DNA from 2 places in the Micromonospora siamensis genome. Region 2 is predicted to be linked to the other one. Evidence: riboswitches for the same ligand, from Rfam matches in the RefSeq annotation. Region 2 holds a riboswitch; the other holds the start of a gene.
What was found. Region 2 has a riboswitch for thiamine pyrophosphate ahead of GA0074704_RS24665 (ECF transporter S component). Riboswitches for the same ligand answer to the same signal wherever they lie in the genome.

Region 1: another riboswitch for thiamine pyrophosphate. It lies ahead of thiE (thiamine phosphate synthase); the one in region 2 lies ahead of GA0074704_RS24665 (ECF transporter S component).

The regions. Positions count from the first base shown of each region.
Region 1 is NZ_LT607751.1:6,072,654-6,087,296, reverse strand. It holds gene GA0074704_RS27830 (aldo/keto reductase) at 1-718, shown strand, start outside; gene GA0074704_RS27825 (endonuclease domain-containing protein) at 1,108-2,022, opposite strand; TPP riboswitch at 2,145-2,253, shown strand; gene thiE (thiamine phosphate synthase) at 2,248-2,874, shown strand; gene thiO (glycine oxidase ThiO) at 2,868-4,061, shown strand; gene thiS (sulfur carrier protein ThiS) at 4,052-4,252, shown strand; gene GA0074704_RS27805 (thiazole synthase) at 4,258-5,028, shown strand; gene GA0074704_RS27800 (thiamine phosphate synthase) at 5,025-5,831, shown strand; gene thiD (bifunctional hydroxymethylpyrimidine kinase/phosphomethylpyrimidine kinase) at 5,828-6,616, shown strand; gene thiC (phosphomethylpyrimidine synthase ThiC) at 6,634-8,217, shown strand; gene GA0074704_RS27785 (hypothetical protein) at 8,256-10,985, opposite strand; gene GA0074704_RS27780 (sensor histidine kinase) at 11,754-14,643, shown strand, end outside.
Region 2 is NZ_LT607751.1:5,416,362-5,431,004, forward strand. It holds gene GA0074704_RS24625 (ArsR/SmtB family transcription factor) at 1-242, shown strand, start outside; gene GA0074704_RS24630 (Fur family transcriptional regulator) at 302-697, shown strand; gene GA0074704_RS24635 (hypothetical protein) at 789-1,394, shown strand; gene GA0074704_RS29110 (hypothetical protein) at 1,404-1,574, shown strand; gene GA0074704_RS24640 (acyl-CoA dehydrogenase family protein) at 1,662-3,635, opposite strand; gene GA0074704_RS24645 (DUF6328 family protein) at 3,764-4,267, opposite strand; gene GA0074704_RS24650 (sugar isomerase domain-containing protein) at 4,363-5,112, opposite strand; gene GA0074704_RS24655 (aminoglycoside N(3)-acetyltransferase) at 5,109-5,921, opposite strand; gene GA0074704_RS24660 (alpha/beta fold hydrolase) at 5,918-6,742, opposite strand; TPP riboswitch at 6,819-6,924, shown strand; gene GA0074704_RS24665 (ECF transporter S component) at 6,998-7,588, shown strand; gene GA0074704_RS24670 (ABC transporter ATP-binding protein) at 7,617-9,035, shown strand; gene GA0074704_RS24675 (energy-coupling factor transporter transmembrane component T family protein) at 9,142-9,942, shown strand; gene GA0074704_RS24680 (MTH1187 family thiamine-binding protein) at 10,754-11,050, shown strand; gene gndA (NADP-dependent phosphogluconate dehydrogenase) at 11,188-12,630, shown strand; gene GA0074704_RS24690 (HIT family protein) at 12,637-13,140, opposite strand; gene GA0074704_RS24695 (thioredoxin reductase) at 13,185-13,406, opposite strand; gene GA0074704_RS24700 (hypothetical protein) at 13,508-13,693, opposite strand; gene GA0074704_RS24705 (isoprenyl transferase) at 13,753-14,565, opposite strand; gene recO (DNA repair protein RecO) at 14,574-14,643, opposite strand, start outside.

The sequences.
Region 1 (14,643 bases), 660 kb from region 2:
GCTCGCCACCAAGTTCGGCATGGACATGCACGGCCTCAACGGGCCCGACTTCAACGCCCGCGGCTCCCGCCGCTACATCACCCGCGCGGTGGAGGCGTCGCTGCGCCGGCTCGGCACCGACCACATCGACCTGTACCAGATGCACGAGCCGGACCCGGGCACCCCGATCGACGAGACCCTCGCCGCGCTGGACGACCTGGTCCACGCCGGCAAGGTCCGCTACCTGGGCAACTCCAACTTCGCCGGCTGGCAGATCGCCGACGCCGACTGGGTCGCCTCCTCCACCGGGCGGTCCCGCTTCGTCAGCGCGCAGAACCACTACTCGCTGCTGGAGCGCTCCGTCGAGGCCGAGGTGATCCCCGCCTGCGAGCGCTTCGGGCTCGGCATGCTGCCGTTCTTCCCACTCGCCAACGGGCTGCTCACCGGCAAGTACCAGCGGAACTCCGCGCCGCCCGCCGGCAGTCGGCTCGCCGGTGGCGGCCGGTACGCCCAGCGCCTCGCCGCCGCCGACTGGGACACCATCGAGGCCATCGAGGCGTACGCGGCCGAGCGGGGGCTCACCATGCTCCAGGTGGCCATCGGCGGGCTCGCCGCCCGGCCCGCGGTGACCTCGGTCATCGCCGGCGCCACCACCCCCGAGCAGGTGCGCGCCAACGCCGAGGCCGGCACCTGGCAGCCCACCGACGACGACCTGGCCGCCCTCGACGCCATCCTCTGACCGCACCCCCCGACGCCCGTCGGCCGCCACCCCGCGCGCCGCCGCCCCGGCGCGCCGTGCCGTGCCGCCGTGCCGTCGTGCCGCGCCGTGCCGTCGCGCCGTCGCGCCGTCGCTCGCGGGCCTGCCGCGCCGTTGCTCGTCGGCGCCACGGGGGAGTGGAACGCCATGGAGGTCTCCGGCTGGTTTTGACCTCCATGGCGTTCCACCGACGCCGGTGGTGGGCGTGCGCGGTGTGGGCGAGTGGCGCGGCGGTGGCCGGGCCGGCGAGGGTGCGGGCGGTCGCGCGCTCGGTGCGGCCGGCGGAGCGTCGGTGGAACACCGTGGGTGGGTCCCGCGTGCTGGCACAGCCATCACGTTCCACCGAGGCGCAGGTCTGCTGCCGGCGCAGGTCAACGGGAGGAGGGGACGGGGCGGCGTTCGCGGAGGGCCTGGGCGACCAGGGCGATCGTGGCGTCCGGGGTGCGGAGCACGTCGTCGGCGGTGAAGCGGAGAACGAGCCAGCCGGCCGCGCGCAGCGCGTTGAGACGGCTCACGTCCTGGCGGAAGTGTGCCCGTTCCCGGTGGTGGTCGCCGTCGTACTCGACCGCCACCCGTAGTGCCGGCCAGGCGAGGTCGACCCGGCCGACGAAGCGCCCCCGCTGGTCGAGGACGTCGTGCTGGGCCACGAGCGGGCCCAGACCGGCCTCGATCAGGAGCAACCGGAGACGGGTCTCCATCGGGGACTCGCTCAGCGGCTCGGCCAGCGCCAGCACCTCCCTGAGCAGGGCCGCGCCCGGCCAGCCGGCATGCGTGTCCGCGAACGAGCGGAGGGCGGGCAGCCTGACCACCCGGCGGTGCAACAGCGCTTCCACGGCGACCAGCGCCTCGACGCGGGGAGCCTGCCGCCCCAGGTCGAAGGCCGTACGCACGGGCGTGGTGACTGGCAGCCCGGCGAACCGGGTGCGGTCGACCTCGGGCAGCACCGAGCGGACGATGTGCAGCCGTGGGTGCGGACGCATCCGGGCCGACCGGGGCAGCAGCACCGTGACGGGGGCATCCCGGCCCAGCAGGTCGGCACCCCAGAGGTATGCCGCGCTGCGTCCACCGACGGCGGCATCGAACGGCAGCCGCAAGGCCACCGCCTCGCACCACATCCGGTGGTCGTCGGGGCGGTAGCCGTCGCGGTGCACGTACACGTCGGGCAGGAGCCGTTGCCATGCCGGGCCCCGCAGCATCGCCCAGCTCAACTGCCCGGCGGCGACGGCGGCGCCGCCGCGGAACGGAAGGTACGCCAGGCGGCGCGGAACCCGGGCGGACGAGGGCATCCGGACAGCATGTCGTGACGACCCGACCACCGTCAGTCCCGATGCTCCACTCGGGACGGTGGATGGGAAAAAGGTCACCCCGGTCTTCCATCGGCGACGGGAGACGTCGTACGGTAGGCCCGCAAGTGACCCACGGGAGCCCGGTGCACCGGGCTGAGAGGGGGGCTGAAGCCCCCGACCGTCGAACCTGATCCGGGTAATGCCGGCGCAGGGAGGAGCGTTGCCGTGCCGTCCCTGGGACGACTGCATCTGATCACCGACACCCGGCCCGGCCGGAACCCGCTCGCGGTGCTCCGCGCCGCCCTGCCGGTCGCCCGCTCCGAGCTGGTCGTCCAGGTCCGGGTCGAGGACTCCGCCACCGACCGGCAGGCGTACGACCTGGCTCGTCGGGCGGTGGCGCTCTGCGCCGCGTACGGGGCGACCTGCCTGGTCAACGACCGGCTGCACGTGGCCCTGGCGGTCGCCGCGGCGGGCGGCCACGTCGGCGCGGACGACCTGCCGGTCGGGGCGGCCCGGCGGGTGCTCGGCTCGGCCGCCGTGCTCGGCGCCACCGCCCGGGAACCGGCCACCGCGGCCGCGGCGGTCGCCGCCGGTGCCAGCTACCTGGGCGTCGGCCCCTGCCATCCGACCAGCACGAAGACCGGGCTGCCCGACCCGATCGGGCCGGCCGGGCTGCGGGCGGTCGCCGAGGCGGTGGCCGTACCGGTGATCGCCATCGGTGGGGTGACCGCGGCGGCGGTGCCGGTGCTGCGGGCCGCCGGCGCGTACGGGGTGGCGGTGGTCGGGGCGGTCTCCGACGCCGCCGATCCGGCCCGGGCCACGGCGGAGCTGCTCGGGGCGTTGACGTGTTGACCACCCGTGGTGCCGACGACAGACCCGACGTGGCGGTGGTGGGGGCGGGGCCGGTGGGGGCGGCGATCGCCTGGCGGTGCGCGCAGCGCGGCCTGCGGGTGGTGGTGCACGATCCGGCGCCGGGCTCGGGGGCGTCGCGGGTGGCGGCGGGGATGCTCGCGCCGGTCGCCGAGGCGTACTTCGGTGAGCACGAGCTGACCGGCCTGCTGACCGCGTCGGCCGCCCGCTGGCCCGACTTCGCCGCCGAGCTGACCGAGGCGGCCGGGATGCCGTTCGGCCACCGGACCGAGGGCACCCTGGTGGTCGGCCTGACCGCCGACGACCTGGCCGAGGCGCGGCGGCTCTGGTCGTACCAGCAGCAGCTGGGCCTGCCGATCACGGCGCTGCGCCCGTCGCAGCTGCGCGACCGCGAGCCGGCGCTGGCCCCCCGGGTGCGCGGCGGCGCGGTCGCCCCCGGCGACCACCAGGTCGACCCGCGCCGGCTGGTCACGGCGCTGCGCGCGGCGGCCGAGCGGGCCGGCGTGCGGTGGTCGCCGGCCGTGGTCGGCGCGCTCGCCGAGGTGGACGCCCGGGTCGTCGTGGTCGCCGCCGGGTGCGGCGCGGCGACGCTGACCGGGCTGCCGGTCCGGCCGGTCAAGGGCCAGGTGCTCCGGCTCCGCGCGCCCGGCCGCGCCGCGCCGGGCTTCCGGCACGTGATCCGCGGGTACGCCGACGGCGAGCCCGTCTACCTGGTGCCCCGCACCGACGGGGAGGTGGTGGTCGGGGCGACCGTCGAGGAACGCGCCGACACCGAGGTGACCGCCGGTGCGGTGCTGCGCCTGCTCCGCGCCGCCGTCGCCCTGGTCCCCGAGCTGGCCGAGTACGACCTGGTCGAGGCGGCGGCCGGGCTGCGCCCCGGCACTCCGGACAACGCGCCGATCCTCGGGCCGCTGCCCGGCCAACCCGGGGTGCTCGCCGCCACCGGCCACCACCGGCACGGCATCGTGCTCACCCCGCTCACCGCCGACCTGATCACCGAGCTGGTCGTCACCGGCGTGGCGGACCCGCTGCTGGCGCCCTTCGCAGCCGACCGCTTCACCGCCGGCCCGGCCGCGCGGCCGGGAGCCAGCCGGGTGGCCGATCCGGCGCGGCCGGGAGACGGCCCCGACGGCACCGGCCCGAGAACGCAGGAGGAGACGTGGAACTGACGGTCAACGGGGCCGGACGCAGCCTGCCCGACGCGTCGACGCTCGCGGACCTGGTCCGCGTGGTCACCGACCAGCGGCGCGGGCTGGCGGTCGCGGTCAACGGCGAGGTGGTGCCCCGGGGCGGCTGGCCGGCGAGGGTGCTGTGCGAGGGCGACCGCGTCGAGGTGCTCAGCGCCGCCCAGGGCGGGTGAACCGGATGTCCCTGGAGATCGGCGGCGTGACCCTCGGGTCGCGGCTCATCCTCGGCACCGGCGGCGCCGCCAACCTGCACGTGCTGGAACAGGCGATCCGCGCCTCCGGCACCGAGCTGGTCACCCTCGCCCTGCGCCGGGTCGACACCGGCCCGGTGGCCGGCGGTGGGCTGCTCGACCTGCTCGACCGGTGCGGGGTGCGGCTGCTGCCGAACACGGCCGGCTGCCACACCGCCGTCGAGGCGGTGAAGACCGCGCACCTGGCCCGGGAGGCGTTCGACACCGACTGGGTGAAGCTGGAGGTGATCGGCGACGAGCGCACCCTGCTGCCCGACGGGGTGGAGCTGCTGCGGGCGGCGGAGGAGCTGGTCGCGGACGGGTTCACCGTGCTGCCGTACACGTCCGACGACCCGGTCCTGGCCCGGCGGCTGGCCGACGTGGGCTGCGTCGCCGTGATGCCGGCCGGCGCCCCGATCGGCTCCGGTCTGGGCGTGGGCAACCCGCACCACATCCGGCTGATCCGGCAGGTCGTCGACGTGCCGGTGATCCTGGACGCGGGAATCGGCACCGCCTCCGACGCGGCGCTCGCCATGGAGCTGGGCTGCGACGCGGTGCTGCTGGCCAGCGCGGTCACCCGGGCCGCCGACCCGGTGGCGATGGCCACCGCGATGCGGTACGCCGTCGAGGCCGGCCGGCTCGCGTACGGGGCGGGCCGGATCGCCCGGCGCTTCCACGCCCTCGCCTCCACCCCCGACGAGGGGCGGCCCGAGCTGTGACCCGGCCTGCGCCGCCGACCGCCGGCGTCGTGGTGCTCACCGACCGGTGGCAGGCGCGTCGGCCGCTGGTCGAGGTGATCGCCGCAGCGGTGGCCGGGGGAGTGCGCTCGGTGGTGCTGCGGGAGAAGGACCTGCCCCGCGCCGAACGGGCCGCCCTCGCCGCCGACCTCCGGGCCGTCCTCACCGGGGCCGGCGGCACGCTGATCGTCGCCGGGCCGGACCCGCTCGGCGGTGACGCCGTCCACCTGCCCGCCGCCGGGCCCTATCCGCCTCCCCAACACACCCTGGTCGGCCGCTCCTGCCACGACGCGGCGGAACTCGACCGGCTCACCAGCGAGGACTACGTGACGCTCTCGCCGGTCCACCCGACCCGCACCAAACCGGGGTACGGCCCGCCGCTGGGCGTCGACGGGTTGCGCCGGCTGGTGGCGATCAGCCCGGTCCCGGTCCTCGCGCTGGGCGGCATCGAAACCCCCGACCAGGTCCGCGACTGCGTCACGGCCGGCGCGGCCGGTGTCGCCGTCCTCGGCGCGATCATGCGCGCCCCCGACCCCACCCACACCGCCGCCACCCTGACCCAAGCCTTCACCAGCGCCCGCGCCCTCCCCACGGACCGCGCGGTCACCACGCTGGGCAGAGCTTCCCCCGAGGCGGCCACCCCCCTGCCGTCAACCCCGCACCCGTCGACGGAGCCCCCCACGACGGGGCTGCGGCCGACCGTGCCCACGCAGGGATCAAGCCTGACCGCCCGGAGTGGGCACGGTCGGCCGCAGCCCCAAAGCGCAACCAAGGAAGAAAAGTGACGCCGCAGACAGTCCTCACCATCGCCGGATCCGACTCCGGAGCGGGCGCCGGCATCCAGGCCGACCTGAAGACGTTCGCCGCGCTCGGCGCGTACGGCACCAGCGTCCTGACCGCCGTCACCGCGCAGAACACCCGGGGCGTCGACGCCGTCCTTCCGCTGCCGCCGCAGACCGTCACCGACCAGCTCGACAGCGTCCTCGGCGACTTCGCCGTACGCGCGGTGAAGACCGGCATGCTCGGCACCCCGGCGGTCGCCGACGCGGTGGCCGCGGCGGCCCGGGACGGCCGGCTGCCCCGGCTGGTCGTCGATCCGGTGCTGGTGGCCACCAGCGGACACCGGCTCGGCGTGGTGGACGCGGTCGAGCGGCTGCTGCCGTACGCGGAGGTGGCGACGCCGAACTGCGCGGAGGCCGCGGCCCTCACCGGAAGCCCGGTGACCACGGTCGAGGAGATGGTCGCGGCGGCCGAGGCCCTCGCCGCGGGCGGCCCGGCGCACGTGGTGGTGACCGGCGGCGACGTGGACGCGGCCGGCGAGTCGGTCGACGTGCTGGTCTCCGGCGGCGCGACCACGCTGCTGCGGGCACCTCGGGTGCCCACCCGGCACAACCACGGCACCGGCTGTTCGTTCTCGGCGGCGATCGCCGTCGGGTTGGCGGCGGGCGACCCGGTGTCGGTCGCGGTGGCCGCCGCCAAGGAGTACGTCACCCGGGCGCTGACCGGCGCGCGGGGTTGGGAGCTGGGTGCGGGACGCGGCCCGCTGGACCACTTCGGCTGGTCCCGTTGACCATCAGGGAGGCTGTCATGCAGGCACGTCGCAAGGTCTACGTCGAGGGGTCCCGGCCGGACGTCCGGGTGCCGTTCGCCGAGGTGGAGCTGACCGGGGACAACCCGCCGCTGCGCCTCTACGACACCTCCGGCCCGGGCTCCGACCCGGAGGTGGGGCTGCCCGCGCTGCGCGGGCCGTGGATCGCCGAGCGCGGTGACGTGGCACCGGTACGCGGTGCCGGCACCCCGCTGGCCGGGGAGCGCCCGACCCAGCTCGCGTACGCGCGGGCCGGGGTGGTCACCCCGGAGATGGAGTTCGTGGCGATCCGGGAGGGCGTCGCGCCGGAGTTCGTCCGGGACGAGATCGCGGCCGGGCGGGCGGTGCTGCCGCTCAACGTCAACCACCCGGAGTGCGAGCCGGCGATCATCGGCAAGGCGTTCCTGGTGAAGGTGAACGCCAACATCGGCACCTCGGCCGTCACCTCCTCGGTCGCCGAGGAGGTGGAGAAGCTGACCTGGGCGACCCGGTGGGGCGCGGACACCGTGATGGACCTGTCGACCGGGAAGCGGATCCACGAGACCCGCGAGGCGATCGTGCGCAACTCGCCGGTGCCGATCGGCACGGTCCCGATCTACCAGGCGCTGGAGAAGGTCGGCGGGGACCCGGTGGAGCTGAGCTGGGAGGTGTTCCGGGAGACGGTGATCGAGCAGGCCGAGCAGGGCGTGGACTACATGACGGTGCACGCCGGGGTGCTGCTGCCGTACGTGCCGCTCGCGGTGGACCGGGTGACCGGGATCGTCTCCCGGGGCGGCTCGATCATGGCCGCCTGGTGCCTGGCGCACCACGAGGAGAACTTCCTCTACACCAACTTCCGGGAACTCTGCGCGATCCTGGCCCGCTACGACGTCACCTTCTCGCTCGGTGACGGGCTGCGGCCCGGCTCGATCGCCGACGCCAACGACGAGGCGCAGTTCGCCGAGCTGCGTACCCTCGGCGAGCTGACCAGGGTGGCCTGGGAGTACGACGTCCAGGTGATGATCGAGGGCCCGGGACACGTGCCGATGCACAAGATCAAGGAGAACGTGGACCTCCAGCAGGAGTGGTGCCACGAGGCCCCGTTCTACACCCTCGGCCCGCTGACCACGGACATCGCGCCCGCGTACGACCACATCACCTCGGCGATCGGCGCCGCGATGATCGGCATGTTCGGCACCGCGATGCTCTGCTACGTCACGCCCAAGGAGCACCTGGGGCTGCCGGACCGGGACGACGTGAAGGCCGGGGTGATCGCGTACAAGATCGCGGCACACGCCGCGGACCTGGCCAAGGGGCACCCCGGCGCGCAGGCGTGGGACGACGCGCTGTCGAAGGCGCGGTTCGAGTTCCGCTGGGAGGACCAGTTCAACCTCTCACTGGACCCGGAGACCGCGCGGTCGTACCACGACGCCACGCTGCCCGCCGCGCCGGCGAAGACGGCGCACTTCTGCTCGATGTGCGGGCCGAAGTTCTGCTCCATGAAGATCACCCAGGAGCTGAAGGAGTACGCGGCGCGCGGGATGAAGGACAAGTCCGAGGAGTTTCTCTCCTCCGGCGGCCGGGTGTACCTGCCGCTGGCCTGACCGCCCGGGCCGTGCGTCCGGCACCCGGCCCGGGGCGGTCAGTCGCGGTGGTGCCGGCCGGTGGAGCGCAGTGACCGGCGCTCGGAGCCGCCGGACTCGGCCTCTGGCGTCGGCTTGGCCAGCCCGGTGACCCAGTCGACGTACTCCTCGTCCTTGGCCGGCAGCGGTTCGTCCGCCGGCGGGACGGCGGCGGGCTCGGCGGGCCGGGGCCGGTTGCGCCGGAACAGGCCCCGCTTCTGGCGCGGCCTCTCGGCGGCCGGCTCGGCGGTCGCCGGCTCGGTCTTCTCCGCCGGACCCTCGGCCTGGCGGGGGACCGACGGCTCCTCGCCGGCGGGTCGGGCCGCGACGCCCGGGGCCGCGGCCTCGGGTGCGGTCCGCCGGAAACCGTTGCCGAACGCGTCCCAGTTGCCCGCCCGGTCCAGGTCGGGCAGCGGCGCCCGGTGGCGGGGACGGGGGGCCGGCGCGTCGCCCGACGGCTCGGTGCGCTCCACGCGCGCGCCCCGGTCGGCGGCGGGCGGCAGTGTTGCGGGCGTGGGCGTGACCGGCCAGGCCGGCACCGGTACCGGCCGCCCCGCGCCCTGCCCGGTGAGGCCGGAGAAGGCGACCGTGGGTGACGCCGGGGCCGGCGCCGTGGTGTCCGGGCCGACCGGCTCGGGGCCGGGCTGACCGGCGGCCTCCCGGGCCGGGTCGGTGTCGCCCGAGGCCGGGACCGTCGGGCTCGGTGTGGCCGCGCCGCCGGCCGGTCCGGCCGCCGCGCCGGCCCGCGAGCCGCGCGGCCGCTTCGGGCGGGTGGCGGCCACCGGCGCAGCCTCGGGTACGGCGGGAACCGTCTCCGGCTTGGTCGCGGCGGAGGCGGACGCGTCGACCTCGGTGCTCCGGCTGGTCGCGCTGGCGGCGGTGCCCTGGCTGGACGCGGTGGCGGTGGCGCCCTCGTTGGTCGCGTCGGCGGGAACGTCCTGGCTGGTCGCAACCGGGCCGGTGGCGTCCGAGACGGCTGCCGGTGGCGTGGCGGGGCCGGCCGCGGTGCGTCCGGCCGTCCTGGCGCCCTTGCGGGGCCGCCCGGTCGGGACCGGCGGCGTCGCCTTGGGAAGCTCCTTGCGCGGAGCAGCAGTGGTGGGAGCCGCCCCCGGCACGTCGTCCGGGCCCGCGGCGTCCCCGCCGGAGTCACCCGCGGTGGTGACGTCCGCCGTCGGGTCGCTCGGGGGGCCGGTACGTCCCGACGGGCCGGCGAGGGCCGGTTCGGCGGCCGTTGCCGCCGGGGTCGTCGTGCCGTCGGCCACCTCGGTACGCGCCCCGGTGGCCCGCGTCGTGCGGTCGGACCGGCGGCGGGCGGGGCTGGAACGCCGGGTGCTCGCGGGTGCGGCCGCCGTCCCGGCGGCAGAGGTCTGCGGGCTGGTCGGCTGCCCGTCGGTCGTCGCGTCGGGCTCGGTGCCGCCAACGCCGGTCACGGCCGGGGTCAGTGCCTCCGCCCGCGCACCGGCCGGTTCGTCGGCGTCACCGGGCAGGCCGGTAGCCGGGGCGGTCGGTGTCGAGGACGGGTCGGTCGTGTCCGCCGCCGGTGGGTGCGCGCCGCCCGGGGCGTTCCGCTGTCCGTCGGCCGGGGCGGTGGAGCCCTCGACCGCGGTCGGGCCGGGGGTGGCCGGCGCGTCGAGGGCCAGGTGGGCGGCGGTCGGACCGGCGGCGGTGGTGACCGGACGTGCGCCCGGCGTAGCGGTCTGCGTGTCCGTCGCCGGCCAGTCCCAGTGCGGCGGTGTGGCCCCGGGGACCGGCCGGGCGGACTCGAACAGGTCGGTGGCGGCCGGGCCGGATGCCGGAGCCCGGGTGGCCACGGTCTCGGCGGCCGGGAGCCCCGCCCCGGTGGGCAACGGGCGGAGGATGTCGGTCGGTTCCAGGGTGTCCTGACGCGTACCGGCGGTGGAGAGGAGCGGCCAGCGCAGGAGGGTGGCGGCGGTCGAACCGAGCACCCCGGCGGCGACCGCGATGAGGGCTCCGTAGTAGGGGGCGAGCTGGTAGCGGTCGACGGTCTCACCGGGGCCGGCCGACAGGTAGGCGAACGCCACCAGCACCGGCCCGGCCGCTCCGCTGCCGCCACTGACCAGCGGTGGCTCTCCCCGCCAGCGGGCCAGCGCGCCGGTGGCCGCGCCGCCGAGCAGCGCCACCGCCGGCAGGATCAGCATGGCCAGCCGCTCGGCCGCGTCGGGCGCGAGCCAGGACGGTTCGAGCACGCCGAGGCGTACGGTGGGCAGCGGGCCGCTGCCGGCCAGCGACGGCGCGACGGAGACCACGGCGAGCAACCAGACGGCGGCGGCGACCAGCGCCACGTTCCAGCCCAGTGGCGGACGGACGAGCACGGCCAGGGCCGCGGCCGCGCCGGCCACCGCGCCGAGCACCGCGCAGATGCCGACGGCCCAGACCGGGTCCACGGTGAGCAGGTCGGCGGCCCGGGCGGGCTGCATGCACAGCGGGGCGACGACGGTCGAGCCGAGTGCCGCGGCACCGGCGACGGCGAGCTGCTGGGCGGTCTCGGCGGGTGGGCCGTCCCGGCGGGCGAGGCGCTCGGTGACGACCGCCCCGGTCACCGCCGCGATCGCCGCGAACCAGCCCACCCAGACCAGCTGCGCCGGCCACCGGTTGACCGAGCCGTCCGTGAACGCGCCGGTCAGCCGGACGATGCCGAAACCGTACGCGATGCCGAGCTGGCCCGCCCCGGCCAGCACGCTCGCCCCGAGCGCCGTGAGCAGCGGTCTGCCCCACGTCCGATTGGCCATGTCGCGCACGTTACGGGCCGGTGCGCCCGATCGCCACCTTGGCACCGCGCGGCGCGGCGACCGGGCTCCAGCTGCGGCTATCCGGCCGCGTCGGAGAGGCTCGCCGGGTCGGGTCTCCGACACTGCGCCGTCGGGGACCGGGTCGGCTCCGTCCGGTGGCCCGAGCGGTACGACGGCGACCGTCGGATGCCTTGGGTAGTGACCAATGCCGATCCTTTGCGGACTCGGTGATGATTGGCCATTCATCGATGCGAGGCGTCCCGGCGGCCGCTATTTCGCGGACTCGCCGCCCTTCGGCGGAATGGCGCACCGGGGTCCGCCCGGAGGGCGTCGCCGCCCCGTCGGGCCCTCCGGCGGCTCGCCGTGCGGGCGCCCCTACTCGCGCCCGCTCGGCGACGCAGATCCTGAGTGGAGGATCACTCAACGGTGGCGTACCGTGTGGCCGGAGCCGGTCGGCCCTCGAAATACCCCGCCACATGGCGGGATGGCCGTCCCGCATCGTGGGGATACTCACTGTTAACAAATGCTCACCTTGAATAAGCGGGTGACCACTCTGGAGTTACATGCCCTGTTCAGGGACTCGGGAAGATGGCGGTATTCGGTGACCGGATCACGCGTTCAATGCCGACCGACCGTTTTCGGCCTCACCGCCGCTTCCCAAACAGGATCTTGTCTGATGAAATCGCGGCCGTGCCGCGCGTGGCGGTGTCCGCTGGACCAGGCACGGGTCAGCGGGTCGGGCGCGGATGAAACGACGGAGGCGATGTCGTGAGCACCGGACCTTCCACCCTGCCCGAAAGCGGTGGCCCCGGCCAGCTCAGCCGTCGTCGCGGGCTGCCCCGGCTGCGCGACGCCCGGATCCGGACGAAGCTGGCGCTGATCCTCGTCGTGCCGATCGCCGCGGTGATCGCGCTCGCCACGGTCCGCCTGGTGACCGTCGCGGCCGGCGCCGAGGACGCCACCCGGATCCGGTCGATGACCGCGATCTCCATCGACGTCTCCCGGCTGGCCGAGGACCTGCACGCCGAGCGGATGGCCGCCGTCACCTTTCTCGCCGACCAGCGCAGCAGCCCGGACGAGTACCGCAGGCTCTTCCGGGCGACCGACGAGCGGATCACCACGTACCGGACCGGACGCGAGGGGCTCGACGAGCCGCCCGCAGCCGTCCGGGACCTGCTCGCCGAGATCGACAAGCGGTTGGACACGCTGCCCGACGTCCGGCGGCAGGCGCTCGGCCGGCAGCAGTCGGCGGCCGGTGACGCGACCGAGCGGTACGCCGACGTGCTCGGCGAACTGAGCCGGTACGGCGACGCGCTGGCCCAGGCCGCCCCCGAGGAGAGCGGCGCCGAGAGCCGGCGAGCGGTGGCGGCGTACGGGCGGGCCCGGGCCGCGGTGGCCGAACAGGAGGCGGTCGCCTTCTCCGCACTGTCCCGGGGCCGGCTGACCGAGGCCGACTACTTCGCCTTCGTGTCGACCCTGGCCCAGCGCAACGACGCTCAGCTCACCTTCTCCGAGGCCGCCGACCAGGCGCAGCGCGACATCGTCTCCCGCACGGTGACCGGCGACCCGGTCCGTCGCGCCGACCAGGTCGCCGCCGACATCAGCCGCTCGATCGGCAAGCGGCCCGTGGCCCAGGCGGCCGACGCCGCCACCGCGATCGGCGCCGTCGACGCCCTGATGCGCAAGGCCGAGGTGGAGCTCCAGGACCGGCTGCTGGCCGACGCCGAGAGCGCCCGGGTCGACGCCACCCGGCAGGCCGCCGTCGAGTCGGTGCTGGTGCTGGTCAGCCTCCTCGTCGCGATCACCCTCGCGGTGGTGCTCGCCCGGTCGCTGAACTTCTCGCTGCGGCGACTGCGGGAGGGTGCCCTCGCGGTGGCGAACCACGACCTGCCCGAGGCGGTGAGCCGCCTGCAGAGCATGGGCAGCGTCGGCGAGGGTGAGGTCGAGGAGATCGTCCGCGAGGTACGCGACCCGATCCAGATCACCAACCGGGACGAGGTCGGCCAGGTCGCCCTCGCCTTCAACGTGGTGCACCGGGAGGCGGTCCGGGTCGCGGCCGAGCAGGCCGCGCTGCGTACCAGCGTCTCGACCATGTTCCTCAACCTGGCCCGCCGCAGCCAGACCCTGGTCGACCGGATGATCGGCGAACTGGACGCCATCGAGCGCGCCGAGGAGGACCCGAAGCGGCTCGCGCAGCTCTTCGAACTCGACCACCTGGCGACCCGGATGCGCCGCAACGACGAGAACCTGCTGGTGCTCGCCGGCGCCGACACCGGCTCACCCCGGCGCGACGACGCCCTCCTCGTGGACGTGCTGCGGGCCGCGCAGTCCGAGGTGGAGCAGTACAACCGGATCGAGTTCGGCAGCATCGACACGGACATCTCGATCGTGGCCAACGCGGTCAACGACGTGGTCCGGCTCGTGGCCGAGCTGCTCGACAACGCGACCCGGTTCTCCCCGCCGAACACCACCGTGCTCGCCGACGCCCGGCGGATCCGGGACTACGTGCTGATCCAGGTGGAGGACCGGGGTCTCGGGCTGAGCGACGAGCAGCTGGACTCGCTCAACCGCCGGCTGGCCGCCCCGCCGACCGTCGACGTCTCCGCGTTCCGGCTGATGGGTCTCGCCGTGGTGAGCCGGCTCGCCGGCCGGTACGGCATCCGGGTCGAGCTGCGGCGCAACGCCGACGGCGGCACGGTGGCACAGGTGACCCTGCCGAACGCCACGGTGGTGCTGCCGGCCGACCCCGGTCCGGAGCCGCTGCCGACCCGTAACCGGCCGTCGCTGGCCGCCGAGCCCGGCCCGTACGCCTCGGCAGGGCTCGGCGAGGCACCGGTCGCCGGCCGTACCGCGACGCTCTCCGACGCCTGGCGCACCTCGGTGCCGGCGCCGGCGGTCTGGCAGGGCCCGGCCGACGCGCGCGAACTCGCCTCCGACGTGCGGGTCGGTGGCACCGGCCCGGTGTCGGCCGCGCCCTTCTCCGCGCAGCCGGTGTCGGCGCAGCCGATGTCGGGTGCCCCGGTCTCGGCGCAGCCGATGTCCGCGGCGCCGTTCTCGGCGCAGCCCATGTCGGGTGCCCCGGTCTCGGCCCAGCCGATGTCCGCCGCGCCGTTCTCCGGGCCGCCGATGTCGGGGGCGCCGGTCTCCGCCGCGCCGTTCTCCGCGCCGTCGATGTCCGCTGCTCCGGTCTCGGCTCAGCCGGCGGCCCCGGACTCCGGCGCGTCGTTGTTCACCCCGAGCGCGGGGGCGTCGGGGGCGCTGCCCCGCCGGGGTGCGGCCGAGCCGCTGCTGTCCGGCGGTCCGACCGCCGGTCCGGCGCCGGTGGCCGCGACGTCGCCGCCCCCGGTCCCACTGCCGCCCGTCGCGCCGCCGCCGTTCCCGGTCGCCCCGCCGGCGCCGCCGGCGGTCGCCGCCTCCGCCGCACCGCTGATCGCCCGCCCGGACCGGCCGGCCGACTCGCCGATCTTCCGGGAGATGGAGGCGGTCTGGTTCCGGTCCCACGGCAACGACGCCACGGCCATCTTCACCCGGCCGCGCTTCGACGAGGAGCCGCCGGCCCTGCCGCAGCGGGAACCGGTCCCGGCGCCGCCGGTGGCCGCCGCGCCGCCGGTCGTACCCGCGCCGCCGGTGGCCGCCGCGCCGCCGGTCGCACCCGCGC
Region 2 (14,643 bases):
TGGCGGCTCCGATCCGGCTGGCGATCGTGAGCGAGTTGGCGCAGGGTGAACGGTGCGTGCACGAACTGGTCGACAAGCTCGGCGCCCCGCAGCCGCTGGTCTCCCAGCACCTGCGGGTGCTGCGCGGCGCCGGGGTGGTGCGTGGCTCCCGGCGCGGCCGGGAGATCGCGTACGCGCTGGTCGACGAGCACGTCGCGCACATCGTGGCCGACGCCGTCAGCCACGCCGGAGAGGGCACGTGACCGACACGGCCCGACCGGTGCCGGCCCCGCGACGCGGCACCGCCACTTCGGGAGGTGACATGACCGAGTCCGGCACCGTGGTCCGCAACACCCGGCAGCGCTCGGCGGTGAGCGCGCTGCTCGCCGAGGTCGAGGGCTTCCACAGCGCCCAGGATCTGCACGCCATGCTGCGGCAACGCGGCGAGCGGGTCGGCTTGACCACCGTCTACCGCACGTTGCAGGGGCTGGCCGACGCGGGCGAGATCGACGTGATGCGACCCCCGGGCGGGGAGCACCTCTACCGCCGGTGCAGCCAGGGCCACCACCACCACCTGGTCTGCCGCGCCTGCGGCCGGACGGTCGAGGTGGCCGGCCCGGCGGTGGAGACCTGGGCCGAGCGGGTGGCCGCCCAGCACGGTTTCTCCGATGTCAGCCACACCCTGGAGATCTTCGGCACTTGCGCCACCTGCGGGTGAGCAGGGCCCCCTTCTCGGCACCTCGCGGCCGGCCGGCCGCCCCGCGTCGGCGGGGATGCCGGGCCGCGCGGGGCGTGGCACGCTGTCCGGCGTGAAGATCTACGCCGACCGTTTTCCCACCGCCGCCCGTCAGCTCCTCACCGACCTGCTCGTCGTCGCCTGGGTGTACGCCGCGGTGCGCTTCGCGCTGTGGCTGCACGACCTGGTGGAGAAGCTCGCCGTACCCGGTCAGAAGCTGGAGGGCGCGGGCACCGGCCTCGCCGACAACCTGGCCGACGCCGGCGGCAAGGTCGGCCGGGTCCCGCTGGTCGGCGACGAGCTGACCGCCCCGTTCACCAGGGCCGCCGAGGCCGCCCGCTCGGTCGCCGAGGCGGGCCAGGACCAGCAGGACCTGGTCGGGCAGCTGGCTCTGGCGCTGACCGTGGCGGTGCTGATCTTCCCGCTCGGCCTGGTCCTCTTCGGCTGGCTGCCGCTGCGGCTGCGCTGGATGCGCCGGGCCGGTGCGGCGAAGTCGCTCGCCGCCGCGCCCGCCGGGCGGGACCTGCTCGCGCTGCGCGCGCTGACCGGCCAGCCGCTGGGCCGGCTCGCCCGGATCGCGCCGGACGTGGCCGAGGCGTGGCGGCGCGGCGACGACGCCACCCTCGACGCGCTCGCCGCGCTGGAGCTGCGCCGACTCGGCCTCAAGGGCGGCCGCTAGGGTGTGCGGGTGCTCTACTTCCTGATCGTCGTCGCCGTGGCGCTGCTGGCGTACGCGGCCGTGCTGGTGAGCTACGTCCGCCGGGGGCGCAAGATCCCGCCGCAGGCGTACCTGGTGCTGGCGCTGCTCAACGGCCTGATCCTGGCCGCCGTGCTGGCCTGGGCCATCGCCCGCCGCTGACCCGCCCCGCCGCCCCGCCGCGAGCAGAGGGGACATCTTCCCCGAAGTTGACCGGTGCCAAGCCGGCAGCGGACGCAGGTCAGCGGGTCAGGACACGGGCGGGATGCGGCGGCGGACGTCCTCGGCGGTGGACGGGCCGGGGGTCCAGCGGGCCACCCACGGGGCGTCGGCGGGCGGGGTGATGACCCCTTCCTCCAGCGCGGCGTACCGGCCGTCGAGGATCCGCCTGGCCGCCGCCACGTCCACCGAGTCGGTGTTGTCCCAGAGGCCGGTGAAGAGCTGGTCGATCCGGACCCGGGCCTGCCGGCAGAACAGGTCGGCCAGCTCGATGTTCTCCGGTCGGGTGTCCCGCTCGGCGGTGGCCCGTACGCAGACCGCGGAGATGGCGAACAGCTCCGCCCCGATGTCCACGACCCGGCCGAGGAACGCCTGCTTGCGTTCCATCTTTCCCTGCCACCGGGACATCGCGTAGAAGGTGGACCGGGCCAGCTTGCGGGAGGTCCGCTCGACGTGCCGCAGGTGCCCGGCGAGCGGCCCGAACTCGGCGTACGCGCCTGGCCGTTGCCCGGCGCCGACGGCCAGGGTGGGCAGCCACTTCGCGTAGAACGCGCCGGCCCGGGCACCCGCCCTCGCCTTGCGGACGGGACCTGCGTCCGGGTCGATGATGTCGCCGGCGACGGAGAGGTGGGCGTCGACGGCCTCCCGGGCGATCAGCAGGTGCATGATCTCGGTCGAGCCCTCGAAGATCCGGTTGATCCGCAGGTCGCGCAGGATCTGCTCGACCGCGGCCGGGCGTTCGCCGCGGGCGGCCAGCGAGTCGGCCGTCTCGTAGCCGCGCCCGCCGCGAATCTGGATCAGCTCGTCGCCGATGGTCCAGGCCATCTCGCTGGCGTAGAGCTTGACCAGGGCCGCCTCGATCCGGATGTCGTTGCGGTCGTCGTCGGCCAGGAGGCAGCACAGGTCGAGCATGGTCTCCATGCCGTACGTCGTGGCGGCGATGAAGGCCAGCTTCTTGGCCACGGCCTCGTGCTCGCCGACCGGCCGGCCCCACTGGACCCGGTCGGCGGCCCACTCGCGGGCCACGTTCAGCGACCACTTGCCGGCGCCGACGCACATCGCGGGCAGCGACAGCCGGCCGGTGTTCAGCGTGGTCAGGGCGATCTTCAGGCCCTTCCCCTCGCCCCCGATGACGTTCTCCTTCGGCACGAAGACGTCGTGGAAGCGGGTGAGGCTGTTCTCCAGGCCACGCAGGCCGACGAAGGCGTTGCGCCGCTCGACGGTGATGCCCTCGGCGTCCCCGTCGACCACGAACGCGGTGATCCCGCCCCGGCGTCCCTCGCCGGCCGGCACCCGGGCCATCACCACCAGCAGGGTGGCCACGGTGCCGTTGGTGGCCCAGAGCTTCACGCCGTCGAGCCGGTAGCCGGTGCCGTCGGCGGTCGGGGTGGCGGTGGTGGCCAGCCGGGCCGGGTCCGAGCCGACGTCCGGCTCGGTGAGCAGGAACGCCGACACCTCACCGGCGGCGAGCCGGGGCAGGAAGCGTTCCTTCTGCTCGGTGGTGCCGAACATCTTCAGCGGCTGCGGCACCCCGATGGACTGGTGCGCGGAGAGCAGCGCGCCGATCGCCGGGCTGACCGAACCGGCCAGCATCAGGGCTCGGCAGTAGTGCAGGTTGCTCAGGCCGAGGCCGCCGTACTTCCGGTCGATCTTCATGCCGAACGCGCCGAGCCGGGCCAGTCCGTGGAAGACGTCGTCGGGGATGCGGGCGTCCCGCTCGATCGCACCGCCGTCCACCTCGGAGGCCAGGTACGACCGCAGCGCGGTGAGGAACTCCTCGGCGCGGGCGTCGTCGGCCGGGTCCGAGCGCGGCCACGGGTCGATCAGGTCGAGGCGGAACCGGCCGAGGAAGAGTTCCTTACCGAAACTGGGCCGGTCCCAGGCCGCCTCGCGGGCGGCCTCGGCGACCTGGCGGGCCTCCTTCTCGGAGACCTGGCCGTCCGCCAACGGCCGCGGCGCGGCTCCGTCCTGGGTGGATGAGCTGTTGTCCTGCGTCGTGGTCACGGCTGCCCCCTCGAAACCTCGGTCCGGCTGCGTCGACGTGCGCGAATGCAACGCTACCCCCGGGTGTTACCCAGGGGTAGCGTTGTGTGCACGTCCGATTTTTCGCAGCGGCCGCGAGGCGCGGAAGGTCAGCGACCCGACAGGGTCTCCGGGTCGTCATCATCATCGTCGATGTCGTCGTCGCCCCAGTTGCGGCGGGCGAAGGGCAGGAAGACCCAGAAGGTCAGGAACCACAGCGCGGTGATCCCGGAGAGCAGGAAGGCGATCGGCCGGTCCAGGACGAAGTCGGTGACCAGCAGCACCGCGCTGACCATGGAGATCAGCATGAAGCCCAGGCCGCCGCTGGCCATGGTGTGCGCGAAGCGGACCAGTTCCGGCTTGCGGCCCTGCCGGAACAGCGCCCGGTGGAAGGCCACCGGCGAGATGATCATCGCGGCGGCGGCGGCGGCCGCGAGCAGAGCGACGATGTAGACGTCCCGCTGGAACTCGGTGGTCCGATTGAAGCCACCACTGAACGGAAGGGTGAGCAGGAAGGCGAAGAGGATCTGCACACCCGTCTGCGCGACCCGCAACTCCTGGAGGAGATCGGCGAAGTTGCGCTGCCAGCGCTGCTTCTCGGTTTCCTTCGACACGTGGTGCTACCTCCCACTGAGACGCGGCTGCCGGCGAGAGGTCCCACTCCGCCGGCGCCCGCCCAGTGCCCGATTTCGACCTCGGTGAAACCGGTTCACGACCCGCGCCGGATCCGGCCGGCGTACCGGGCCTCCAGGGCGTCGTTGTGCGCGTCGCCGCCGGTGATGTTCGCCGACAGGTAGACCGGCGGGGTCTGCCCCGTGGCGAGCAGCCGGGCCACCACCTCGGCGACGATCTGCTGCGCCAGCAGGGCGGCGGTGATCGAGGAGACCGCGCCGACCGCGCCGCCACCGGGCAGCGGCAGCGTCGCGTCCCCGTACGGGGAGCCGTTGTCCAGCACCACGTCGGCGAGGTCGGCCAGCTTGCGCCCGGACGGGTGGCGGGAGGTCATCCGGGCCGAATGCGCCACCGAGGTGATCGCGACCAGCCGGTGCCCGCGCTCCTTCACCAGCGACGCGAACTCCACCATCGCCCCGTTGACCCCGGAGTTGGAGGCCAGCACGAAGATGTCCGGCGGGCGGACCGGGGCCAGGTCGTAGAGGCGGTGCGCCACCTCGGGGTCGCGTTCCAGCTTCGGGCCGAGGATGCCGGCCGGTTGCCCGCCGTACAGCACCAGGTCGCGCAGCGCGATCCGGTTGGTCGGGACCAGCCCACCGGCCCGGCCGGCGATCTCCATGGCCAGCGCCTCGGAGTGCCCGGTGCCGAACGCGTGGACCACCCCGTCGGCCGACAGGGCCTCGGCGATCAGGTCGGCGGCCTCCCCCACCGCGGCCCGCTGGCCGGTCGCCACCCGGTCGATCGTCTCGCGCACCACCGCGAGGTATGCCTCCGCGCCCACCGTCATGCCGTCTCCGTCCGTCGTTCCCGCCCCAACCAGTCCACCGCGAAGTCGACCGCCGCCCGCTGCCGGACCAGCCGGCCCGTCCCGTCGCCGACCGGGCCCAGGCGGACCGCGCCGGTGGCCTCCAGGTCGTCGCCCAGCCGGGCGAAATCGCTCTCGTCGACGTCGACGTCGTCCCACCAGACCCACTCCCGGCCACCGTCACCGGTCGACACGGCCGCGCCGCAACGCTGCCGGGGCAGGCCGGGCAGCCGGTATTCCGCCAGGTGCAGCGAGGTGTTGGAACCGTGGTCGACGCCGAGCAGCAGCACGTCGGCGTCGAGGTCGTAGAGGCGGGCCAGCGGGGAGGTCTCCCCCAGCATGTCGGTCAGCGCGTGGTCGGCCACGATCCGGTCGGCCGCCGGGCCGAGCGCGGCGAACGAGACGTGCGGGTGGGCGCTGCGCCGGGCCCCCGGCCAGGTCCGCACCTGCTCGGCGACGGCCCCCATGAACCGGCTCGGCGTCCGCGCCGGGTCGAAGCCGGGCCACTGCGCCCGGATCACCGGCCACCAGTGCGCCGGCACCGGCGGGTTGGTCCAGCCGGCCGGGTCGCTGTTCTCCGGGGTGTGGGTGGGCACCACGATCGTCCCGTCCGGTCCGAGCACGTCGCGCAGGGCCGCCACCACCGCCTCCGGGCCACCGCAGAGGAAACCCAGAGGGCGCAACGCGGCGTGCACCAGGAGCACCCCGCCGGGGCGTACTCCCAGGTCCTGGAACTGCGCGGCGAGCGACGCGCGGGTGTGCGGCCCGGCCGGCGCGGGCGTCGCGGTCACCCGCGGACCCGGGCGAGGATCGCCTCGGCCAGCGGCCCCGGCGCCTCGTCGGGGATCCAGTGGGTGACGCCGGACAGGGCCACGAAGCGGTAGTCGCCCTCGACGTGCCCGACGCACGCCTCGGCCGCCGTGCGGCCGATGGCGATGTCCTTGTCGCTCCAGACGTAGGTGGTGGGGACGGCCACCGGGCCGACGGCCTTCATGTCGGAGCCGGTCATGGCCCGGTACCAGTTCAGGGCGGCGGTCAATGCGCCCGGCGCCCGCATCGGGTCCGCGTAGCGGGCCACCCGGGCCCGGTCGCCCACCCCGGAGAGCAGCTTGCGCAGCGCGGTCGCGTTGAACGCCAGCAGCACCTTCTCCGCCTTGCCCGGCTTGCGGAACAGCGCGATGTAGGACGAGCGGGCCTTCTGCTGCGGGTCGGTGGCCAGGGCGTGGCCCATCGCCGCCGGGTGCGGCACGGAGACCGCGGTCAGCGTGCGGACCCGGTCGGGGTGCGCGGCGGCCAGGCCCCAGGCGACGATGGCGCCCCAGTCGTGTCCCACCACGTGCGCGGCGGTCACCCCGAGCGCGTCGAGCACGCCGGCCGCGTCGGCCACCAGCTCCGGGATCGAGTACGCCCCGACCTCCGCCGGCCGCGCCCCCGGCGAGTAGCCGCGCTGGTCCAGGGCGTACGTGCGCAGCCCGGCGGCGTGCAGCGTCGGCAGGACCTCGTCCCACTCGCCGCTGTGCTGGGGGAAGCCGTGCAGCAGCAGGACGGGCAGGCCGTCCTCGGGACCGCCGGTGCGTACCTCGAACGTCAGACCTCGCGCGTCGACCCGCATGATCGGCAGCCTACCCACCGTCGGCCCACTGGGCCGCCGGCCAGGTGCGGTGCTAGCGTCTGCACCGAGACAACTTCACATCCGACAGGGGAGCGCACAGCGCTGAGAGTGCGGGCACCGCCCGCAGACCCTCGAACCTGATCTGGGTAATGCCAGCGCAGGGAGTTCGGTCGACCTCCAGCCGCGCCGCCGTCCGGCGACACCGGACGCGGCGTGCGTCTTCTCCTGGTTCGTTCACTGGACTGGGAGCACACCATGAACCACACCGACAGCAACCGCTGGCGCACCATCGACATCGTGGTCGCCGCCGTGATCGCCGTCGCCTTCGGCGTCGTCTTCTGGGCGTGGGGGCTGGTCTGGAAGGCCGCCGACCCGGCCTTCGCCGCCGCCCCCGCCACCCAGGCGATCATGTACGGCGTCTGGCTGGTCCCCGCCGTGCTGGGTGGCCTGGTCATCCGCAAGCCGGGCGCGGCCCTGTTCTGCGAGACGGTCGCGGCGGTCGTCTCCGCCCTGCTGGGCAGCCAGTGGGGTGGCGTCGTCATCGTCCAGGGACTGGTCCAGGGGCTCGGCGCCGAGCTGGCCTTCGCCGCGTTCCGGTACCGGTCGTACCGGCTGCCGGTGGCGGTGCTGGCCGGCGCGCTGACCGGCCTCAGCGCCGCCCTGTTCGACTTCTTCGTCTGGAACTCCGAGTACGCCCTGGTCGACTACCGTCTGCCGTACGCGGCGCTGACCGTGGTCAGCTCGGCCCTGATCGCGGGCGTCGGCGGCTACTACCTCACCCGCGCGCTGGCCAACACCGGCGCCCTGGACCGCTTCCCCGTCGCCCGCGACCGCGCCACCGTCTGACCGCCCGGATCCGCAGAGGGGGTGCAGGGTGGGTTCGGTGCAGTTGCGCGGGTTCGGGTGGCGGCACGCCGGGCGGAAACGCTGGGCCGTACGCGACCTGGACCTGCGCATCGAGCGCGGCGAGCGGGTGCTGCTGCTCGGACCGTCCGGCGCCGGCAAGAGCACCCTGCTCGCCGCGCTGGCCGGGCTGCTGCCCGAGGACTCCGGCGAGCAGGAGGGCACCGTCGAGATCGACGGGCTCGACCCCCGCAAGGCCCGGGAACGGGTCGGCATCGTCTTCCAGGACCCGGAGAGCCAGCTGGTGATGGCCCGCTGCGGCGACGACGTCGCGTTCGGGCTGGAGAACCGGGGCGTGCCGGCCGAGGAGATCTGGCCCCGGGTGGACGAGGCACTGCACCGGGTCGGCTTCCCGTACCGGCGGGACCGGCCCACCGCCGCGCTCTCCGGCGGCGAGCAGCAGCGGCTCGCGCTGGCCGGGGCGCTCGCCCTGCGGCCGGAACTGCTGCTGCTCGACGAACCCACCGCCAACCTCGACCTCGCCGGCGCCACCCAGGTCCGCCGGGCCGTCGCCGACGCCCTCGACGCCGACACCACCGTGATCCTGGTCGAACACCGGGTCGCCGAGGCGTTGCCGCTGGTCGACCGGGTGGTCGTCGTCGAGGCAGGCGGCGGGGTGCGGGCCGACGGCACACCCGAGGCGGTCTTCGCCGCCCACGGCGACGCGCTCGCCGCCGAGGGCGTCTGGGTGCCGGGCCACCCCGTACCGCCGCGCCGCGCCGCCGGCCCGGCCGGTGACCTGCTGCTCACCGCCGACCGGCTCGGCCTGCCACCCCGGCTGGCCCCGACCGACCTCCGGGTACGCGCCGGCGAGGCGCTCGCCGTCCTCGGCCCGAACGGCGCCGGCAAGTCCACCCTCGCCCTGCTGCTGGGCGGCCTGCTCCGCCCCGGCACCGGAGGGGTGACCGCCAGCGCCGAACTGGCCGGCCGGGACGCCCGCACGCCCCCGCACCGCTGGCGGGCGCCCGCCCTGGCCCGCCGGATCGGCTCGGTCTTCCAGGACCCCGAGCACCAGTTCGTCACCGGTACCGTCCGCGACGAACTGGCCCTCGGCCCCCGCCGCACCGGAACGCCCGAACCGGCCGTACTGGCCACCGTGGACGCCCTGCTGGAGCGACTCGGCCTGGCCGCGCTGGCCGGCGCCAACCCGTACACCCTCTCCGGTGGCGAGGCGCGGCGGCTGAGCGTGGCGACCGCCCTGGCCACCGCGCCCCGCCTGCTGATCTGCGACGAACCCACCTTCGGCCAGGACCGGCGGACCTGGCGGGAGTTGGTGGACCTCCTCGCCGGGCTGCGCGACGCGGGACACGGCATCGTCGCGGTCACCCACGACGCGGACTTCGTCGCCGCCCTCGCCGACCGCACCGTCACCCTGGAGCGCCGCCCGTGACCACCGCCGCCGCCCGCCGTCGCGGCGACGTCGCGGCCGTCCGCCATGACGGCGCAGGGGCCGTCGGCCCGGTCGCCGGCCGGCCGGCCACCTCGGAGCGTCGCCCGTGATCGACATCGAGCCGATCGCCGCGCCCGGTGCGCCGCTGGCCAGGCGCAACCCGGTGGCGAAGGTGGCCGCCGCGCTGGTCTTCTCGTTCGTCCTGCTCGCCACCCTGGATCCGGTGGCCCCGGCGCTGGCCATCGCCGTCGAGCTGGCCGTGCTGCCGCTGTTCGGCGTCCGCTACCGGCTGCTGGCCCGGCGGGCCTGGCCGCTGCTGGCCAGCGCCGTCGGCGTCCTGGTCACCCTGGTGCTCTTCGCCGCCGACCGCTCCGGCCGGGTACTGCTCGACGCCGGCCCGGTCCTGGTCACCTCCGGGGTGCTGGTCACCGCGCTCGGGCTGGTGCTGCGGCTGCTGGCCGTGGCGCTGCCCGGCATCATCGTCTTCGCCACCACCGACGCCACCGACCTGGCCGACGCGCTGGTCCAGAACGCGAAGGCGCCGGCCCGGTTCGCGATCGGCGCGCTGGCCGCGTTCCGGCTGGTGCCGCTGCTCGGGCAGGAGTGGCAGATGATCAGCATGGCCCGTCGGGCCCGGGGCGTGGACGCCGGTCGCAACCCCGTGGCCAAGCTGCGGCTCTTCGTCTCGACCGCGTTCGCGCTGCTGGTCGGGGCGATCCGCCGGGGCACCCGGCTGGCCGTCGCGATGGACGCCCGCGGCTTCGACGCCGGTGTCCCCCGGAGCGTGGCCCGCCGGCAGCGGTTCGGGGCCGCGGACTGGGCGCTGATCGCCGGGGCGGCGGTGCTTGCCGGGGCGGCGCTGACGGTGAGCGTGCTGCTGGGGACGTTCCGCCCGCTGATCGGCTGACCGCCGAGCCAGGGCCGACTCCACGTGCCGCAACCGGCGCCATCCAGACCATGATCGACTCCGGCTGCCGCGAGGCGCGCCTTCCATGGACCGGGAAGGCCAGGATGCCGCAGGCGGAGTCGATCATGGCTGGTGAACGGTCAGCTGTGCCCGGGCGATCAGCTGCGCCGGAAGGCGTACCGGCGGCTCGGGACGGCGGCCGTCGTGGCGCCCTTACGGACCGGCGCGCCCGAACGGGACGGCGGCGGTGTAGACCGCCGATCAGCCGTACGCCCATCAGCCACCGGCCGGATCTCGGCCTGCGGCAGGCCAGGCCCTTCCGTTCCAGACAGCCCGACGGACAGCGCCGGCAGAAGGGCGGTACCGGTCACCGGCGACGCGGGCGGGCCGGCGAGATCCGTCGCACCGGTGAGCGTGCCCGGATCCGGCTCGCGCCCCTTCTGCGCACCGGACTCCCGCAGCGGGCGGGACGGACGGGACGAGCGGGAACTGCGCTTGGCTGGCATACGGTTCCTCCTTCGACGGGGCGACCGCGCCACCACGGCGGGCGGTCGACGGGCAGGGACGAACCGGGCGACCGACCACGCGAACGCCACCGGAGAAGGGTGGGGATGCGGACGCCCGGGGCACGGACCGCGGCGATGGCGGCGGGCCGGCTCGGAAGGTGGGCGTCAGATGCGCATACCGGCACGCTAGCCGAGGGCCGGTCGGGACCGCATCCGAATTGGCTGGCACAAGAATTCGGCCGGTCACGCCGCGACCGGTGCAACGGGTACGGACGCCGGCCCGGATCCCTGACACGATCACAGGCATGCTGATCGCGTTCTCCATCACCCCGCTCGGCGTGGGTGAGTCCGTCGGCGACCTCGTCGCCGACGCGGTCCGGGTGGTCCGCGAGTCCGGGCTGCCCAACCGGACCGACGCCATGTTCACCACCGTCGAGGGCGAGTGGGACGAGGTGATGGCGGTGGTCAAGCGGGCCGTCGACACGGTCGCCACGCAGGCGCCCCGGGTCAGCCTGGTGCTCAAGGCCGACGTCCGCCCCGGCGTCACCGACGCGATGACCGCCAAGGTCGCCCACGTCGAGGCCCGCCTGGCCCAGGGCTGACCGGCAGGCGCGGCACTGCGTGCCCGCTCGCGTACCCACCGTCGACGACCGGACCCGGTGCGTCGTCGGCCGCGATACGGTCGCAGGACGGGCATCGAAGCAGGACGCGGGATCGAAGACGAAGGGTGGCGGTACGCATGGCACAGCAGGCGACGGCGCAGATCGGGGTCACCGGGCTGGCGGTGATGGGGCGCAACCTGGCCCGCAACCTCGCCCGCAACGGCTTCCGGGTGGCGCTGCACAACCGGTCGCCCGAGCGCACCCGCAGCCTGGTGGCCGAGCACGGCGACGAGGGCACCTTCGTGCCGGCGGAGTCCATGGCGGACTTCGTCGCCTCGCTGGAGCGTCCACGCGCGGTGATCGTGATGGTGAAGGCGGGCGCCCCCACCGACGCGGTGATCGACGAGCTGGTCCCGCTGCTCGAGGAGGGGGACATCATCGTCGACGCCGGCAACGCGCACTTCGCCGACACCCGCCGCCGGGAGGAGGCGCTGCGCGGGCACGGGCTGCACTTCGTCGGCACCGGCGTCTCCGGCGGCGAGGAGGGCGCGCTGCTCGGTCCGAGCATCATGCCCGGCGGTTCGGCCGAGTCCTACCAGAAGCTCGGCCCGATGTTCGAGAAGATCGCCGCGCAGGTGGACGGCACCCCGTGCTGCCGGCACATCGGCCCCGACGGCGCCGGCCACTTCGTCAAGATGGTCCACAACGGCATCGAGTACGCCGACATGCAGCTCATCGCCGAGGCGTACGACCTGCTGCGGGCCGGCCTGTCGGCGAGCCCGGCGGAGATCGCGGAGATCTTCCGGGAGTGGAACGGCGGCGAGCTGGAGTCCTTCCTCATCGAGATCACCGCCGACGTGCTGGCGCACACCGACGCGGCGACCGGCCGCCCGTTCGTCGACGTGGTGCTCGACCAGGCCGAGCAGAAGGGCACCGGCCGGTGGACGGTGCAGAGCGCGCTGGACCTCGGCATCCCGATCACCGGCATCGCCGAGGCGACCTTCGCCCGGTCGCTGTCCGGACACGCCGACCAACGCGCCGAGGCCCGCCGCGCCTTCGGCGACGCGGGCGAGAAGTGGCAGGTCGACGACCGGGACACCTTCGTCGAGGACGTCCGGCGCGCGCTGCTGGCCAGCAAGATCGTCGCGTACGCGCAGGGCTTCGACCACATCCGGGCCGGCAGCCGGGAGTACGACTGGGACATCGGCCTCGGCGGCACCGCCACCATCTGGCGGGGCGGCTGCATCATCCGGGCCCGCTTCCTCGACCGGATCCGGGAGGCGTACGACGCCGAGCCGGAACTGACCACGCTGCTGGTGGCGCCGTGGTTCGCCGAGCGGGTCTCCGACGGCGTGCCGGGTTGGCGGCGGGTGGTCGCCGACGCGGCCCGGGCCGGAGTGCCGACGCCGGCATTCTCGTCGTCACTGGCCTACTTCGACGCGCTGCGCGCCGAGCGGCTGCCGGCCGCCCTGATCCAGGGCCTGCGGGACGACTTCGGCGCGCACACCTACCACCGGGTGGACCGGGAAGGCACCTTCCACACCCTCTGGGCCGGCGACCGCTCCGAGGTGCAGGCCTGACCCCGGTCACGTGTCGAGCAGCCGGGCGAGCGCGTCCCGCAGCCGCCCGGCAAGCTCGGCCTGCTCGTCCGCCGGCACGTCGAGCCAGCCCCGGTCACCGTCGAGGGCGGCGAGTTGCTGCTCGGCGTAGGGCACGCCGGGCGGCAGCGGCGCCACGTGCCAGTGGACGTGGCAGTTGCCCTGCTGACTGCCGAGGCTGAGCACGTAGAGCCGCTCGACCGTCAGGGTGTTCTCCAGCGCCGCGCCGGTGGCGTGCAGGACCCGCTGCAGACGCAGGTATTCCTCGGTGGTGAAGTCGCCGACGACCCGTTCCCGGTGCCGCACCGGGGCGACCAGGGTGTGCCCGCGCAGCCACGGCCACCGGCTGAGGAAGACCACGGCGTCGTCGTCGCGGTGCAGCTCGTGGTGCCGGTAGTCGGGATTCCCGGCCAGCGCCTCGCAGACGAAGCAGGCGGCCCGCACCCGACGCAGGTACGCGTCCTCGTCCCAGGGCACCCGGCGTCCGGTCACCGGTCCAGGGTGTCAGAGCGGGTGCGGCCGCGCCGCCCCTGCGGTCACCAGGCTCGCTGGCCGGGTTCGGTGGGTGCCCAGCCGAGCGCCGGCTCCCCGTCGGCCAGTTCGCCGATCTCGCCGGAGCGTACGGCAGGGGCGTGTCCGAACTCCTGGCAGTGCCGCTCGGCGACCTCCGCGCAGACCGCGGCGACCTGCTCCCGGGCCGGGCCGGCCAGGTCGGCGGCGGCCAACGCCGTGATCATCTTGTCTCGCAGCTCCACCATCGCGCACCCCCGCGGCCGACCCTACTGTCGGCGTACCCGAGGGGTGGTGAAACGCGACGGCGCCGCACGTCCGGGGGACGTGCGGCGCCGTACCTACCGGCTCAGAAGAACCGGCGACGCTTGGCCTTCTGGGGACGGAGCATGTCCGCGCCCTTGTTGAGCAGTCGGCTCACGCCGGACGGGCCACGCTTGGCCTCCAGCGAGTGGCTGAGCCGACGTGCGCCGGCCGCCGCCAGCGGCACGGCGACCGCCATGAACGCCCACTGGGCGATGCGCTTCTGAATCATGTGGGTTCACCTCCGCGTTTGTCTGCTGCGATGAAGGTGATACCCAGCCCCGGCTCGGGCTAAGCGTGACCCGGGCCCTGCGGGGCCACCGGGTTCGGCAGGGCGCCGCCGAAGCGCCGGTCGCGCTGCGCGTACAGCTCGCAGGCGTACCAGAGGTGGCGGCGGTCGAAGTCCGGCCAGAGCGTGTCCAGGAAGACCAGTTCGGCGTACGCGGTCTGCCAGAGCAGGAAGTTGGAGATCCGTTCCTCGCCGGAGGGGCGCAGGAACAGGTCCACCTCCGGGATCTCCGGGTGGTAGAGGTACTTGGCGATGGTCTTCTCGGTGACCTTGTCCGGGTGCAGCCTTCCGGCGGCCACGTCCCGGGCGATGGCCGCGGCGGCGTCGGCGATCTCCGCCTGACCGCCGTAGTTCACGCAGAACTGCAGGGTCAGCGTGGAGTTGCCGCGGGACATCTCCTCCGCGGTCTGCAGCTCGGAGATGACGCTCTTCCACAGTCGACCGGCCCGCCCCGACCAGACCACGCGTACGCCCAGCTCGACGAGCTGGTCCCGGCGACGCCGGATGACGTCCCGGTTGAAGCCCATCAGGAAGCGGACCTCCTCCGGGGAGCGCCGCCAGTTCTCGGTGGAGAAGGCGTACGCCGAGAGGTAGGGGATGCCCAGCTCGATCGCGCCCTCGATGGTGTCGAAGAGGGAGTGCTCGCCCGCCTCGTGGCCCTTGGTACGGGGCAGCCCGCGGTCCTTGGCCCAGCGGCCGTTGCCGTCCATCACCACCGCCACGTGCTTCGGCTTCGCCTCGGCGGGCAGCGCCGGCGGCCGGGCGCCCGACGGGTGCGGTGTCGGCGGCACCGGCTCACGCCGGCCGGCCCTCATCGATCGGATCACTCGGTCATCTCCCTGCTCACGTCCACTGCCCCGGCCTCGCCGACCCGGCCCGGCAGCCCGCCGGGG